Regions from separate parts of the Maricaulis maris genome, predicted to be linked through region 3. Evidence: predicted binding sites of a transcription regulator. Region 3 holds the regulator's gene; each other region holds the start of a gene.
The links. Region 3 encodes LexA, which represses DNA repair genes until DNA is damaged. Its sites were predicted from a motif close to ATGTTCCNCTTGTGTTCC; they were not measured.
Positions count from the first base shown of each region.

Region 1: the regulator LexA is predicted to act here: its motif matches at 3,337-3,354, upstream of recA (recombinase RecA).
Region 2: the regulator LexA is predicted to act here: its motif matches at 2,326-2,343, upstream of AAA969_RS10315 (ATP-dependent helicase).

Region 1 covers NZ_AP027270.1:1,749,683-1,755,406, forward strand. The annotation lists gene alaS (alanine--tRNA ligase) at 1-1,824, opposite strand, end outside; gene recA (recombinase RecA) at 2,188-3,267, opposite strand; gene mltF (membrane-bound lytic murein transglycosylase MltF) at 3,441-4,826, shown strand; gene AAA969_RS08180 (class I adenylate-forming enzyme family protein) at 4,841-5,724, opposite strand, start outside.
Region 2 covers NZ_AP027270.1:2,163,203-2,168,926, forward strand. The annotation lists gene AAA969_RS10295 (hypothetical protein) at 1-399, shown strand, start outside; gene AAA969_RS10300 (GIY-YIG nuclease family protein) at 665-1,006, shown strand; gene AAA969_RS10305 (GIY-YIG nuclease family protein) at 1,073-1,552, shown strand; gene AAA969_RS10310 (hypothetical protein) at 1,756-2,124, opposite strand; gene AAA969_RS10315 (ATP-dependent helicase) at 2,425-4,716, shown strand; gene AAA969_RS10320 (alpha/beta hydrolase family protein) at 5,109-5,724, shown strand, end outside.
Region 3 covers NZ_AP027270.1:1,516,623-1,522,346, forward strand. The annotation lists gene trpD (anthranilate phosphoribosyltransferase) at 1-655, shown strand, start outside; gene trpC (indole-3-glycerol phosphate synthase TrpC) at 659-1,465, shown strand; gene lexA (transcriptional repressor LexA) at 1,562-2,260, shown strand; gene AAA969_RS07125 (ComEC/Rec2 family competence protein) at 2,790-4,955, opposite strand; gene gltX (glutamate--tRNA ligase) at 5,026-5,724, shown strand, end outside.

The DNA of each region.
Region 1 (5,724 bases), 230 kb from region 3:
GACCGCTGTCACCGACTTGTTGTGCGAGAAGTCGAAGCGCAGACGGTCGGGACCGACATGCGAGCCCTTCTGGGTCACATGCCCGCCGAGCACGTCGCGCAGGGCGGCATGCACGAGGTGTGTGGCCGAGTGGTTGGCGCGAATGGCGGCACGGCGCGGCGCATCGGCATCCAGCGTCGCGCTGTCGCCAAGGGTGATCTCGCCCTTGGTCAGCACACCGATATGGGTGTGCATGTCACCGCCACGCTTCTGGGTGTCCTCTACGATGAAGACGGCCCCGTCGGTGAAACGGATTTCACCGGTATCGCCGCACTGGCCGCCACTCTCGCCGTAAAACGGTGTCTGGTCGAAAACGAGCTCGGCGCGTTGGCCGGCGCCAAGCGCCTTGGTTTCCTGCCCACCCGAGACGATCGCCACCAGGCGGCCCTCGCCACCGGCTCCGGCATAGCCGGTAAAGGCCGTCGCACCCGCCTTGTCGCGGACCGAGAACCAGACCGCATCCGGAGCGGCATCACCGGAGGAGAACTTGCTGGCCCGCGCATCAGCGCGCTGCTTGTCCATCGCCGTCTCGAACCCGGCCTCGTCGACCGTCATGCCCTTGGCGCGCAGGGCGTCCTGGGTGAGGTCGAGCGGGAAACCGAAAGTGTCATAAAGCTTGAACGCCGTCTCACCCGCAAGGGCATCGCCCTTGGACATGCCGGCGGTTGCCTCTTCAAGCAGGGTCAGACCGCGGCCGAGCGTACGCTGGAAGCGCTCCTCCTCGACCTTCAGCGAATCCTCCAGCAGGGCCTGGGCACGGCCGAGCTCGGGATAGGCCTCGCCCATCTCGGCCTGCAGGGCCGAGACCAGCTTCCACATCACCGGCTCATGGGCACCGAGGATATGGGCATGGCGCATGGCCCGCCGCATGATCCGGCGCAGCACATAGCCGCGGCCCTCATTGGAGGGGCTGACCCCATCGGCCATCAGGAAACAGGTCGAACGGAGGTGGTCGGCGATCACCCGGTGGCTGGCCAGCGCCGCCCCCTCGGCCTTCACACCGAGCACCGCCTCACCCGCCGCGATCAGATTGCGGAACAGGTCGGTCTCGTAGTTGTTGTGCTTGCCCTGCAGGATGGCGGAGATGCGCTCCAGCCCCATGCCGGTATCGATCGACGGCTTGGGCAGGTTGATGCGCTCGTCCGGGCCGAGCTGCTCGAACTGCATGAAGACGAGGTTCCAGATCTCGATGAAACGATCGCCATCCTCGTCCGGCGAACCGGGCGGTCCGCCCGGGATCGACGGGCCGTGATCGAAGAAGATTTCCGAACACGGACCGCAGGGGCCGGTATCGCCCATTGACCAGAAATTGTCCGAGGTGGAGATGCCGATGATGCGGTCATCGGAAAGACCGGCAATCTTGCGCCACAGGGCGCGCGCTTCCTCGTCCTCGGAATAGACCGTGACCAGGAGCTTGTCGGCGGGCAGTTCGAATTCGCGGGTGACCAGCTGCCAGGCGTGGGCGATCGCCTCTTCCTTGAAGTAGTCGCCGAAGGAGAAATTGCCCAGCATCTCGAAAAAAGTGTGGTGGCGGGCCGTGTAGCCGACATTGTCGAGGTCATTGTGCTTGCCACCGGCACGCACACATTTCTGCGACGAGGTCGCGCGCGGCAGGGCTCGCTTTTCCTGACCGGTGAAGGCGTTCTTGAACGGGACCATGCCGGCGTTCACGAACAGCAGGGTCGGATCGTCCTGCGGCACCAGCGGCGCCGATTGCACCACCTCGTGGTCGTGTCTGGCGAAATAGTCGAGGAAAGTCGCACGGATGTCGCGCAGGCTGGCCATGATGTCCGATCCCGTCGGCTGGAGTGTCGCGTCTCCGCAGGATCTGCGGACACAAACCGGTTTCTGTTGAGTGACATATAGAAACGGGTGCCCGGCCTAGCCAAGCACCCGTTCATAATCAAGCTGCGATTGTCGCCTCACCGTGGCGTTGAGGCCGCGTGCCCCGGCACCGACTCGCTTCTGACCACCCGGCAAGGCCGTTCTGGACAGGCCCGCCGCCGGCTGGAGGGTCCCGGCGGTAGCCGCAGCGGGTTGGCGATGTTGACGGCAGGCCACAGCAGGCCGGAGAGGTGCTGCGAGGCGCTCCGACCCGGGCGATCAAGCCGACCGCCTGCCAGAGTCCCCGCAACAGCCGCGCCCAACTCAGCCGGCGGCCGCGTCGTCTTCCACGGCATCCGGACCGGTCAGGATCTTGTCGGCAATCAGGCCCGCATTGGCGCGCACCTTGGCTTCGATTTCGCCAGCGATATCGGGATTATCCAGCATGAACTGGCGCGCATTCTCGCGGCCTTGCCCGATCCGCTCCGAGTTATAGGAGTACCAGGACCCGGACTTCTCGATCACCTCGCCCTTGACCCCGAGATCAATCAGCTCGCCCATCTTGGAAATCCCCTCGCCATAGAGGATGTCGAACTCGACCTCGCGGAAGGGCGGAGCCACCTTGTTCTTCACCACCTTGACGCGGGTCTGGTTGCCGATCACCTCATCGCGATTCTTGATAGAACCGATCCGGCGGATATCGAGACGGACCGAGGAGTAGAATTTCAGCGCATTGCCGCCGGTCGTGGTCTCGGGAGAGCCGAACATCACGCCGATTTTCATGCGGATCTGGTTGATGAAGATGACCAGGCATTTCGACTTGGAGATCGAACCGGTCAGCTTGCGCAGCGCCTGGCTCATCAGGCGAGCCTGCAGGCCCGGCAGGCTGTCGCCCATCTCGCCTTCCAGCTCGGCGCGCGGCGTCAGGGCCGCGACCGAGTCGATGACCAGGATGTCCACGGCCCCGGAACGGACCAGCGTGTCAGCGATCTCAAGAGCCTGCTCACCGGTATCCGGCTGCGACACCAGAAGCTCGCCGACATCCACGCCCAGCTTGCCGGCATAGATCGGGTCGAGCGCGTGCTCGGCGTCGACGAAAGCGGCCACGCCGCCGGTCTTCTGGGCTTCGGCGACCGTGTGCAGGGCCAGTGTGGTCTTGCCCGAGCTCTCCGGACCGTAGATCTCGATGATCCGGCCCTTGGGAAGCCCGCCAATGCCCAGCGCGATGTCGAGGCCGAGCGAGCCCGTGGAAATCGTTTCGATCTCCATGGCCGGCTTCTGGCCCAGCTTCATGACCGAACCCTTGCCGAAGGCCTTGTCGATCTGGCTCAGTGCCGCCTCGATCGCCTTTTCCTTGTCGCTGTTCTTTTCATTCTTCACGAGTCGAATCGCGCCCTTGCTCATAGCCTTCATCCCTTATTTCATGCCCCTCAGGTGCGGGCAACCAGATGCTGATGTACCAATTTTGTTCCGGGAACACAAGCGGAACATTTATGGTTAACAAAACGGAACAAAAACCGATCACGAGTCATAATTGCCAATTTGAATTCCACAGACACAGCCCCTAACTTGGGTAGATGACAGATTTGCTTCGCCGAATCGGCCGCCGACTCAAACCGGCCCTTGCCCTCTCCCTCGGTCTGACTGTTCTCGCCAGCTGCGGTGGACCACCCGAAGGCCCAAGCCAACCCGATACACTGGCGCTGATCCGCGAGCGCGGCGAGCTGGTCGTGCTGACCCTGGAGGGTCCGACCAGCTACCAGGCCGGCGAAGACGGGCCGACCGGCTATGAAGTCGATCTGGCCCGGGCCTTTGCCGACAGCCTCGGCGTCACGGCCCGCTTCGAGCCGGTCCGCTCCATTCCCGACCTGCTGGACGCCCTCGCCGCCGGCGACGGCCACATCGCCGCAGCCGGGCTGACCCAGACCAGCGAGCGCTCGGCCGATCTCGACTTCGCCCCCGTCTACAAATCCGTGACGGAACAACTCATCTGCCGCCGCGACGGCGTCCGACCGACACGGCGCGCCGGCCTGGCCGGAATCGACATCGTTGTACTTGAAGGGTCCAGTTACGAGGAGACCCTGCGCGGCCTGCAGGCCGACATCCCGGGACTGACCTGGCGCGCACGCCCGGGCGGCTCGGCGATGCCCCTGCTCGACATGGTCGATGAGGGCCGTGCCGATTGCACGGTGTCCGACTCCCATCTCGCCGACTTTGCCCGGCGCCGGCATCCCGAGCTGGTGGTCGCCCAGGACCTGACCGACGAGCAATCGCTCGCCTGGCCCTATGATGCACGTGTCGACGGTCTGGGCACAGCCCTGACGGCCTGGTTTGCAGAGGCCCACACCAGCGGCTTGCTGGAAACACTGGATGAGACCTGGTTCGGGCAGTTCGGGGATTATGACTATGTCGACATCGCCCGCTTCGTCCGCCGTGTCGACGACCGCCTGCCGCAATACCGCCCCGTGTTCGAGCGCGTGGCCGAGGACCTGCCCTTCGAGTGGGAATTGCTGGCGGCGCAGGCCTACCAGGAATCCCACTGGGATCCCGATGCCGTCAGCGCCACAGGCGTGCGCGGCCTGATGATGCTGACCCTGTCCACCGCCGAGCGGGTTGGCATCGAGGATCGAACCGACCCGCACCAGAGCATTCATGGCGGCGCCGCCTATCTGGACGAGCTCTACGAACGGGTCCCGGCCAGCGTCACCGGCGACGACCGGCTCTGGTTCGCCCTCGCTGCCTATAATGTCGGCATGGGCCACATGTATAACGCCCGCCGTCTGGCCGAACGTCTCGGCCGCAACAAGGACAGCTGGGACGATCTCGCGGAAACCCTGCCCCTGCTGTCGGACCCGCAATATTATACCACGCTGCGCTACGGCTATGCCCGCGGTCACGAACCGGTTCGCTATGTCGCCAAGGTTCGCGAATACCGGGCCCTGCTCAACGCGCAGAACCTGTAAGGCCTCGCGCGCCGTCAGCTCTGCCCGGTCAGCCTGGCCCGCAACAGTTTCTTGTCGATCTTGCCGACCGGCGTGAGCGGGATTGCCGCGATCAGGTGAATGTCCCGCGGCACCTTGTAAGGCGCCATATTGGCCCGGCAGAAGGCGAGAATGTCCCGCTTCATGACCTCGGGATCGGCGTCCGGCTCGGCCGGCTGCACAAAGAGATGGACCACATCATTGCCCGGACGGGCCGTATCCGGCGCGCCGACTACGGCACTCGCGGCAATCGAATCGAGGGCGGCCAGCTTGTCCTCGACCTCGACCGAGAACACCTTGTAGCCGCCGACCACGAGCATGTCCTTGGCCCGGTCGCACAGGAAGACATAGCCGTCCTCGTCCATGTAACCGACATCACCGGAGAACATCCAGCGCTCGCCGTCGATGCGGCGCAAGGCGTGGGCCGTCTCTTCGGGCAGGCCGAGATAGCCCTTCATCACCTGCGGACCGGCGCAGATAATCTCTCCCGGCTCGCCGGCGGGCAGGGTCTGCGTCCCGGTCTCGACATCGACAATGCGGACATCGGCGCCGGGTACCGGGATTCCCACCGCTCCCGGGCGGCGGGCCTGTCGCGGATGGAAGAGGTAGCACGGGCTGGTCTCGGTCATGCCAAACACATCGACCAGCTTGCCCGCGCCGATCGTCGCGTCCAGCGCGTCGCTGGTTGCGGTCGTGATCGGCGCGGCACCGGTCACGGCCGTCTTGAGGCCTGAAAAATCGCAGGCTGCAAAGGCCGGATCGGCCAGAAGCATGTCATAAAGCGCTGGAACCGCCGCGATCCGGGTTGGTGGCATCGCGGTCATCAGGGCACAGATCTGGGCCGTGTTGCGCGGGTCCGTCACCACGGCCAGACAGCCCC
Region 2 (5,724 bases), 650 kb from region 3:
TTCAACGAGGTGGTGATGCTGATGGAAATGTTGCCGGACATGCCCGACTGCGCCGAAGACGTGCTGGAGTGGGCGCCCGCCGACTATCCCAGCCACTTCGCCAACTCCAGCTTCAAGGACAAGGACCTCGCCATCCTTGCCTATCGCGCTGCGCCGAATGCCGTGCGGGCGCATCTGGAAACCCTGATCCTGCAGATCGACGGTGAGGTCCAGCGGGCGCAGGAAGTCCTGCGCGAAACCACCAACCCCGAAGCCTGCGCCCGGATCGCGGAACTCGCGAGCGAAGAGATCAAGCCGCTCATCGCCGCCGCCTCCGGCACAATCAATGGCCATAGCGACGCCGCCGACGAACTCGACGACGAAGCCGCCCAGGCCAATGTGGATGCGCTGTTCGGGTGAAGCCGGATGGTGCGGCGATTTCGACGAACAGGTCCCGATCGTCGCGCGCCTCGAAGACTGAAGTCGTTCGGGATTGTTAAGCCCAAAGTCGGTCCCGGATCGCGCTATGCGCGTCCGGGAAAAATGGGTGTGTGAGATTACAACCAACCCAGCTTATTTCCCCCGGACGAAGCCCGGCGAAAGCCGGGTGCAGATCCGGGGCCGACGGGACGATCAGAACACGCCCTCATTGCGATATCTGAAGTGATATGCAATTATAAATTGCATGACAATGCTCGCACCCGAAGCCGTCTACATTCTCTTCAGCCGCCCGAAAGGCGCGCTTTATGTCGGACGCACGAAAGACCTGGTCTGGCGGACCTGGCAACACCGAACCGGTGCGATCGCCGGCCACACCAAGCGATACGGCATCAAGCAACTCGGCTGGTTCGAATGGCATGACGGCTTCGAGTCCGCTGCCCACCGCGAGTATCTCATCAAGCGCTGGCGACGCGCCTGGAAGATCGCGCTGATCGAAGCGATGAACCCCGGTTGGAAAGACCTCTGGTTCGAGATCCGCGGTGATTTTGATGAGCAGGTTCCGATCGTGACCTGCCTCGAAGACTGAATTCGTTCTGGAATGGTGAGCTCAACGTCGGTCCCGGATCGCGCTGCGCGCGTCCGGGAAAAATGGATGTGTGTGAATTCAATCAACCCAGCTCATTTCCCCCGGACGAAGCCCGGCGAAAGCCGGGTGCAGATCCGGGGCCGACGGGACGATCAGAACACGCCCTCATTGCGATTACTGAAGTTATATGCAATTATAAATTGCATGACAATGCTGGCACCAGAAGCTGTCTACATCCTCTTCAGCCGCCCGCACGGCGCCCTCTATGTCGGCCGCACGAAAGACCTGGTCTGGCGGACCTGGCAGCACCGGACAGGAGCGATCGCCGGCCACACCAAGCGATACGGCATCAAGCAACTCGGCTGGTTCGAATGGCATGACGGCTTCGAGTCCGCTGCCCACCGCGAATATCTCATCAAACGCTGGCGACGCGCCTGGAAGATCGCGCTGATCGAAGCGATGAACCCCGGTTGGAAAGACCTCTGGTTCGAGATCCGCGGTGACTTCGATGAACAGATTCCGATGGTCACCCGCCTCGAAGACTGAACCTATTCTGGAATGGTGAGCTCAACGTCGGTCCCGGATCGCGCTTTGCGCGTCCGGGAAAAATGGATGTGTGTGATTTCAATCAACCCAGCTCATTTCCCCCGGACGAAGCCCGGCAAAAGCCGGGCGCAGATCCGGGGCCGGCGAGCGGGGGAAAGCCGCACTCCCTCACGCCCCTGTCCAAACCTCCGCTGCTAAACAGCTCATAGCTTTTCCACCGACACGGCGCCGAGACGGGCACATTCCTGCTCAAGGCCGTATCGGCTGTATCTCTTCAGCTGAAGATGAATTTGAAGGCCACCATCCAGGCGACGAGGCAGTTCCCCCAACTCAACGCCGTTCACGCCGAAGAGTGGCTCATCTTGCCCCAGCAGAATGCCAATCTCACGCTGGCCGGCGATCACTATCCAGATGCCGTAGGTTGGTCGTTCAAAGGCTCGCCCCAAACTCACAAGCAGCTCCTCGGTGGAGTGCACCGGCGAGAGCGTCAAACACTCGGAATGTGAAAGCTCAGCCTCTTCCGCCGCGCAGATACTGTCTCGAGTAACACTGACTTGTATCACTGACGTCATACGCAAACCCTTTTGGATGGACTGCCCGCTCACTGAACCAACGTCGGTCCCGGATCGCGCTATGCGCGTCCGGGAAAAATGGATGTGTGAGATTTCAATCAACCCAGCTTATTCCCCCCGGACGAAGCCCGGCGAAAGCCGGGCGCAGATCCGGGGCCGACCGGCCATTCAACCACTCAGCGTTTCAACACCAACCCAAAGCGAACAAAAAACGAACAATCACACATCCCTCCCTTGGGATCGGGCGCCAATCGGTCCAGTATGCGCACCTGAATCAGTTTGCACTAGCTTTGGATTGCAATGTCCGGTCTTTCCATCTCCGACATGGCGCGCCCCGCGCCGCCGACGCCCTATCTTCAGGGGCTCAATGCCGAGCAGCGCGCGGCCGTGGAAGCGATGGACGGGCCGGTCCTGGTGCTGGCGGGCGCCGGCACCGGCAAGACCCGCGTCCTGACCACCCGCCTCGCCCATATCCTCGCCACCGGTCGCGCCCGGCCGTGGGAAATCCTTGCCGTCACCTTCACCAACAAGGCGGCGCGCGAGATGAAGGAACGGGTCGGCAAGATCATCGGCGAGGCGGTCGAGGGCGTGCCGTGGCTGGGAACCTTCCACTCGGTCTCGGCCCAGATCCTGCGCCGCCATGCCGAGCTTGTGGACCTGAAATCCTCCTTCACCATTCTCGACACAGACGACCAGCTGCGCCTGATGAAGCAGATCATCCAGGCGGAGAATATCGATGAGAAGCGCTGGACACCGCGCCATCTCGCCAGCCTGATCGATGGCTGGAAAAACCGCGGCCTGATGCCGGCCCAGCTTGGCGAGGGAGACAAGTGGGCCTTCGCCGAAGGGCGTGGCCAGGACCTCTATCAGATCTACCAGGCCCGCCTGAAGACGCTCAATGCCGCCGATTTCGGCGATCTTCTGCTCCACACGCTGCACATCTTCAAGGACAATCCGGATGTCCTGAAACTCTATCACGACAAGTTCCGCTACCTGCTCGTCGACGAGTACCAGGACACCAATGTCGCCCAGTATCTCTGGCTGCGCCTCCTGGCCCAGGGCACCGGGAATATCTGCTGCGTGGGCGATGACGACCAGTCGATCTATGGCTGGCGCGGCGCCGAGGTGGACAACATCCTGCGCTTCGAGAAGGACTTCGCCGGCGCCGAGGTGATCCGGCTGGAGCGCAATTACCGCTCGACCGCGCATATCCTGGGCGCCGCCTCGGGCTTGATCGCGGCCAATCGCTCGCGCCTCGGCAAGACGCTGTGGACCGATGATGCCGATGGCGAGAAGGTCCAGGTCCGCGGCATCTGGGATGGCGAGGCCGAGGCCCGCTATGTCGCCGAGGAGATCGAGAACTGGGTCTCCGGTGGCCGCGCCTATTCCGACAGTGCCGTGCTGGTGCGCGCGGCCTGGCAGATGCGCGCCTTTGAAGACCGCTTCATCATGCTGGGCCTGCCCTACAAGGTGATCGGCGGACCGCGCTTCTTCGAGCGCGCCGAGGTCCGCGACGCCCATGCCTATCTGCGCCTGGTCCGCTCGCCCGAGGACGATCTCGCCTTCGAGCGCATCGTCAACACACCCAAGCGCGGCATTGGTGACACCACGGTCCAGAAGATTGCCATGACCGCCCGCGCCATGGCCGTGCCGATGATGGAAGCAACGCGGGTCATGCTCGGCACCGACGAGATCCGCGGCAAGGCGCGCACCGCGCTCTCGGTTTTCCTGCGCGATATCGAGCGCTGGCGCGAACAATCCGAGCAGAGCCGGCTCGACGAGCTGGCCGAGATCGTGCTCGACGAAAGCGGCTACACCGCCATGTGGCGCGAGGACAAGACCCCCCAGGCCGCCGGCCGGCTGGAGAACCTCAAGGAGCTCGTCCGCTCCATGGGCGAGTACGACACGCTGGAAGCCTATCTCGAACACGTCGCCCTTTTGACCGATGCCGACCGCAAGCCGGACGAGGACGAAGTCTCGCTGATGACGCTGCACGGCGCCAAGGGTCTGGAATTCCCGCTCGTCTTCCTGCCCGGCTGGGAAGAGACCGTCTTCCCGTCGCAGCGTTCGCTCGACGAGGGCGGCACGCGCTCGCTCGAGGAGGAACGCCGCCTCGCCTATGTCGGCATCACCCGGGCCCGCGAACGCGCCATCATCACCTTCACCGCCAATCGCATGATCTATGGCCGCTGGCAGACCGTCATCCCGTCCCGCTTCATCGACGAGATGCCGATCGACCATGTCGAGGCGCGCTCGGAGACCGGCTATTATGACGGCGGACCAGGCTTTGAGAGCGTCAGCCAGAAGCCCGACGCCATGGCCTCGAGCTATTCCAGCCCCGGCTGGAAGCGCTATCAGGCCAACCAGCAATCGGGCCGCAAGTCCGCCCCGCCCACCATCAACGCCAAGGCCACGCTGATCGAAAGCGGCGGTTCCGACACACAGGGAACCTGGCGCGCCGGCGACCGCGTCTTCCACGACAAGTTCGGCTACGGCACGGTGAAGAAAGCCGACGGGTCGAAATACACGGTGAAGTTCGACAAGGCCGGCGAGAAAAAGGTGGTCGAGAACTTCCTGCGGGAATTGCCGTAGAGGGCCCCGAAGGCCCTCGCCCTTGATGGGCGAGGTGGATCGCCCGTGAGGGCAAGACGGAGTGGGTGACAGACCGTCAACGACACAATGCTGGCGCGTCTCGCCCCGTCCGCCCCGGATTAAATCCGGGGCACCTTGCCCGTCACGGGAAGGACCTATCGCACTCCAGCCCCTCCCTCTCACACTCCGTCATCCCACGGGGAGCGCGCAGCGCTCATCCGGGGGATGACCGTGGTCAGGTGGAAAGAGAGTCGTTTCAAGCGCACCCGTTTACAGATCTTGGGTCGCGGCGGGCCACGTCTCCGCACGCGGAGAAGAAATCCTCAGCTCGTCCGATGACAAAACACCCGTTTCGCGGAAAGTTTGTCGCTCCAGCCACCCTGTGAGCCGCCATGTTCCGTCTGCATCGCCTTTCTGTCCTCCTCGCGGTCACAACCGCCCTCGCATCCTGCCAGTCGCTGCCAGGATCGACTCCCACCTTCGCCGACCCCCACGCCGACGCGCGACCCATCGCCTGGAACGAACTCCTCGACCGGCCGCGCGAGACCGCGACGGCGCGGATTGCCTTCGGCGAGGGCGAACAGGAATTCGGCGAGCTCTGGATGCCCGAGGGGAACGGTCCCTTCCCGGTGGTGGCGATGGTGCATGGTGGCTGCTGGCTGTCGCAGATTCCCGGCACCATCCTGCAGGACTATGTCGCCGCCGACCTGCGCGATCACGGGATTGCGGTCTGGAATCTCGAATACGCCCGCATCGGACATGAGACGGGTGGCTGGCCCGGCACCTTCGAGGATATTGCCGACGGGATGGATCACCTCCGCGCCGTCGCCGGGGACTATCCGCTCGATCTTGACCGGCTGGTCCTCACCGGTCATTCCGCCGGCGGACATCTGGCCCTGTGGGCAGCGGCACGCGGCGGCCTGCCGGAAGACAGCGCGGCCTGGCGGGCAGAACCGCTGATCCCGAGCACGGTCGTGACGCTGGCCGGGATCAATGATCTCGCCGATT
Region 3 (5,724 bases):
GGACGTGCTGGGCCAGCTCGGGGTCAAGCTCGACTGTGCACCGGCCCTGGTCGAGCGCTCGCTGAACGAGGCCCGGGTCGGCTTTCTCTACGCCCCCGCCCATCACGCAGCCGTTCGCCATGTCGGTTCGGCGCGCCAGGCGCTCAAGGTCCGCACCGTGTTCAACCTGCTCGGGCCGCTGTCCAATCCGGCTGGGGTGAAACGGCAATTGCTCGGCGTCTATGACAGGCGCTGGCTGGTCCCGATGGCGACTGCGCTGCGCGATCTCGGCTGCGAGCGCGCGCTGGTGATATGCGGTCAGGACGGCATGGACGAGCTGACCACCACAACCGGGTCCGACATCGCCGAGCTGCGCGATGGCGAGATCCGCGAATACAGTTTCCATCCCGAAGAGGCCGGCCTGCCTGTCGTTTCCGATGAGGCCCTGCAGGGCGGTACGCCGCAGGAAAATGCGGCGGCGATCCGGGCCCTGCTCGATGGCGAGACCGGCGCCTTCCGTGACATCGCGGTGCTCAATGCCGGCGGCGCCCTGATGCTCGCCGGTCTGGCCGAGACCATTGCGGCGGGGGCTGTCCTGGCGGCTGCCGCCATTGATGATGGCCGCGCCAGTGCCGCACTCGACCGCATGGTCGCCATTTCCAACGGGGAGGCCTGAGCCATGGCCGCAACACCGGATACGCTGGCCCGCATCGGCGCCTACAAGCGCGATCATATCGACGCCTGCAAGACCGCCCGCCCCTATGACGAGATCGCAGCGGCGGCGCGCGATGCGGCGCCGGTTCGCGGCTTCCAGGCCGCCCTCGCCAGTGCACCCGAGGGCCTCGGCCTGATCGCCGAGATCAAGAAGGCGAGCCCGTCAAAGGGCCTCATCCGCGCCGATTTCGACCCGCCTGCCCTGGCCCGCGCCTATGAGGCCGGCGGCGCGACCTGCCTGTCCGTGCTCACCGACGGGCCGAGCTTCCAGGGCGCTGACGCCTTCCTGACGGCGGCACGGGCCGCGGTCTCCCTGCCCGCCCTGCGCAAGGACTTCATGTATGACCGCTACCAGGTCGCGGAGGCCCGGATGCTGGGCGCCGACGCCATCCTGGTGATCATGGCGGCGATCGATGACGACACCGCCCGCGCCCTGATCGACGAAGCCGCCAAATGGTCACTCGATGTTCTGGTCGAGGTCCATGACGCACCGGAAATGGAGCGCGCGCTGGCCCTCGACGCCCCGCTTCTCGGCGTCAACAACCGCAATCTGCGGACCTTCCAGACCTCGCTGGACACATTCGATACCCTGGCCCCGATGGTGGCTTCCGACCGGCTGCTGGTCGCCGAGAGCGGGATTGCCAGCCATGCCGACGCCGTGCGTCTCAAGGCGGCGGGCGCACGGGCCCTGCTGGTCGGCGAAAGCCTGATGCGGCAGAGCGACGTGACAGCGGCCACGCGGGCGCTCCTCGGTCGCGCCGGAAGCGCTTGACGCCTCTTCGGAACACTTATAGAACATGACCTCCTATTCCTGATTTGTTCCCGCGGGTGTCAGCCTGAATCCGGGAATGCGAACAAGGGGGTCACCTTGCTGACGCGCAAACAGAACGAGCTTTTGCTCTTCATCCATGGTCGCATCAAGGAAACCGGGGTTTCGCCCTCGTTTGACGAGATGAAGGCCGCCCTGCAGCTGGCCTCCAAGTCGGGCGTTCACCGTCTCATCACCGCCCTGGAGGAGCGCGGCTTCATCCGCCGCCTCGCCCACCGGGCCCGCGCGCTGGAAGTTCTCAAACTGCCGGAGTCAGCGGCGGTCGCCGAAGCGCCATCCGTCCCCAAGGGCAATCTCGGCCCGAATGTCGTGCGCGGCAATTTCGCCAAGCCGGAACCGACCGACAGCGATGGCACCATTGATGTGCCGATGCTCGGCCGGATCGCTGCCGGCGTCCCCATCGCCGCCATCCAGCACGAGACCGACCGCTTCGCCTTCCCGGCCGGCATGGTCGGTGCGGGCGAGCATTTCGCGCTTGAGGTCAAGGGTGATTCGATGATCGAAGCCGGCATCATGGATGGCGACACGGTCCTCATCCAGCGCTGCCAGTCGGCCGAAAACGGCACCATTGTCGTCGCCCTCGTCGATGACGAGGAAGCCACGCTGAAGCGGCTGCGCAAGAAGGGCGGCTCGATTGCCCTCGAAGCCGCCAATCCGGACTACGAAACCCGCATCTTCGGACCGGATCGCGTCAAGGTTCAGGGCCGTCTGGTCGGACTGATCCGCAAGTATCACTAGCCGATCGACGGGCGATTGATTTGCCTCTGGCGCCGGCCGGGTGTGAGCCAATCGAGCTGACCGAGCGTGACGTGGCGTGTGGCAGTTCTGTCTGGCACGCGGGTCCGCCGAGCCATTCAATTCGCTGCAAGGGTGTCGCTGTCACCGCGCCCCGGCGTCGCGATGTCGTGCCAGGTTTTGATCCAGGTTTTGATCCAGGTTTTTGATACCGTGCGTCGGCCTTTCGATGCGGCGCTGGATCCTGTGATCCAGCGCGAGGGTCTGCAGCTCGTGTGATCGTCCCGGGCATTCGTCCCATGTCCTGCGGGTCGTCTCATGGCCCTGTCGTTCGTCTGATGGCCTGCAGGTCGTGTGATGCTCTGCGGTCGGTATGATGGTTTGCAGGTCGTCTGATGCGTGTTGTCCTCGATTGAGCCGGACCTTGGACGCCATGGCCTGTGCACCGCAGGTCTGGCTGCCGAGGACGGAGCCTGGCCCAGGTCGCACATCGGCGCGGCGGCTGGCGGCACCTGAATTGCCCTCACGCCTGTCAGAGCGGGCGCCAGGGTCGCTCCTGCCCTTCGGGGCGTGCACTGCGGATCGAGCGGATGTGTCCCTTCGATATCCGGATCAGCTGGCTTCCGGTCCGATCGAGACGATCCGGATCGAAGACCACGGCCTCGCAGCGCGCCTCGATCCAGCCGGGGATGTCGACATCGCTGACGATCAGGTCGGACCGCTGGCAGTCCGTTTGCCAGTCATCGAGCCTGGTCAGCCGGGTCAACCTCAGCCCGACCAGCGGCGTGCTGCAGCCCATGGCGTCGCAATTCGCAGACCAGCGTGTCGGCGCAGGTCCGCCCTCACCGCGCGCCTCCAGAAAGACCCGTGCCGCAAAGCGCGAGCGGCGGCGATCGCTGACAACCCAGCCCGAACCCGCTTCCATGGCCCCGCCGGTCTCGGAGTCCTGAATGGCGGATGTCTCGCGAGCCAGGATCAATCCGGTCTCGGAGATGAAAAGATTGGGTTGCGGCGCCAGGCTCCAGATGACCAGCGCCAGCCCCATGACAAGCGCCCCCGTCATCCGCGACGGTCCGCGCAGCAGCAAGAGCAGGACAAAGCCGGTCGAGAAGAGCGCCAGCACCGGTCCTGAGGCGGCGGCGACCAGGCGTTGCGCGCCCGGCCAGTCGGCCACCATGGCCGCCAGCTGCAGCATCCCGCTCAGCCCCGCCTCCATGATTGCGAAGGGCAGTCCGTCCAGACCGAGCGGAATGAGCACAAAGCCCAGCACACCGGCGGGCATCACGATCAGCGAGAAAATCGGCATGACCAGCAGATTGCCCGCCAGTCCGAAGCTGGCAATGCGGTGGAAGTGAAAGGCGGCAAAGCCCGCCGTCGCGGTTCCGGCGACCAGGCTGGTCGTCCCCAGCCCGCCGAGGAACAGTCGGACTTGTCCGACCAGGCCGCGCGCGCCCGATGTGTCGCGCCGGTCCTGCCAGACCCGGGCCGCGGCGATCAGCGCGGCGGCAGCCGAGAAGGACATCTGGAAGCCCGGCATGATGACCGCCTGGGGCTGCAAGGCGAGAACGGCGACAACGCCCAGAGCCAGCGTGTGCAGCGACAGCGCCCGCCGTCTCAGGATGACCGCTCCCAGCACGGTCACGGTCATGATGAAGGCGCGTTGGGTCGGGATCGCGCCACCGGAGATCACCAGATAGCCGAGTGCAAAGACCAGCGCGATCCAGGCCGCCGGCACGGCTGGATCCTGACGTCGGGCCCATACGGTCGCCGCTGACAGCGCCAGCCGGACAGCAAAGAACACACCGCCGGCCAGCAGCGCCATGTGCATGCCCGAAATCGCCAGGACATGACCCAGACCCGAGCGGCGCAGGATCTCGACATCGCCCGGATCGACATGGGCGCGGTCGCCGGTCAGCAGGGCAGCCGCAAGACCGCCCGGTCGAGGCGCCATGCGGTCGCGGATGTGCGCCGACAGGCCGGCCCGCAGGCGCGCGATGCGGCGCTCCACGCGGTCCTGGGCCAAGGCGGGCCCCGGTTCCGCCGGTGCGACCGCAAACCCGGTCGCGATAATGTCCTCGAAACCGGCATGAAAGGCGAAGTCATAGCCGCCCGGGACAGCCGCTGACCGCGGCGGCGCCAGCACCGCGCGGACCATGACCGCGTCACCGGGACCGATCGCGCCCGGATCACCCAGCACACGGACACGCTGACGGCCAGACGGGGCGATGGCGGACGGGGCCAGGGTGTCCGGATCATTCCTCAGCCGGATCAAGAGGCGCTGCCGCCCGGACCCGCTTCGATCGATCGCTTCCAGCCAGCCCTCGACCGCGACTGCCCGTCCGCTCTCAATGGCCGGCGACCGGCCATGATGGGCATGGGTGTGGGCCCCGGCCCGGAGCATGAAAACGGACGCGACCAACAGGATGATGGCGATCATGCCCGCGGTACGCTCCAGTCGTTTTCGGCCAGGAGGGGAAAAACGATTGGTTGCGGCGGCGGCTGTCCCAAGCGCAAAAAGCGCGAAAATCAGCCCGCCGGACGGCTCGAAGGGGAGTGAGAAATAGAGGCCGGTCCCGATAATTGCGCCCAGGGCCGCAACCACCGCCGGTCCGAAATCGGCAAGCGCATCAACCGATTTGGCTGATTTCGTCCCTCGATTTGCCACGCCATGCGGCAGGATTGCGTCAGGTTGAAGCATCAAGCAGCCTACGGTCTATCGCAAAAGCTGATATTCATGCTAACACGACTTCCCCGTCTCGCAGTGCAGCATGAATTCGCAATTGCAAAACAACGACAAGATGATTCGAACCCGCTTCGCCCCCTCGCCCACTGGCTTCCTGCATATTGGCGGGGCGCGCACGGCGTTGTTCAACTGGCTGTTTGCCCGCCATCATGGTGGCCAGTTCCTCCTGCGTATCGAGGACACCGACCGCGCCCGCTCGACCCAGGCGGCGATCGACGCCATCCTCGACGGCCTCGGCTGGCTCGGCCTCGACTGGGACGGCGAGGCGATTTCCCAATTTGCCCGCGCTGAACGGCATGCCGAAGTGGCCTATGCGCTGCTGGAACGTGGCCACGCCTTCAAATGCTATTGCACGACCGACGAGGTCCAGGCGCTGCGTGATGAGGCCTTCGCCGCCGGACGCGCCCTGCGCTCGCCCTGGCGCGACCGCGATCCCGCCGATGCGCCGGCCGACACACCCTTCACGGTCCGCTTCAAGGCGCCCGATAGCGATGTCGTGCTCGACGACGCCGTTCAGGGCCAGGTCCGCTGGGCCGCCAAGGAGTTCGACGACCTGATCCTGCTTCGCTCGGATGGTACACCGACCTATAATCTCGCCGTCGTGGTGGATGATCACGACATGGAGATCACCCATATCGTGCGCGGCGACGATCATCTGGTGAACGGCGCCCGGCAAAGCCAGATCTATGACGCCATGGGCTGGGACAAGCCGGTCTTCGCGCAT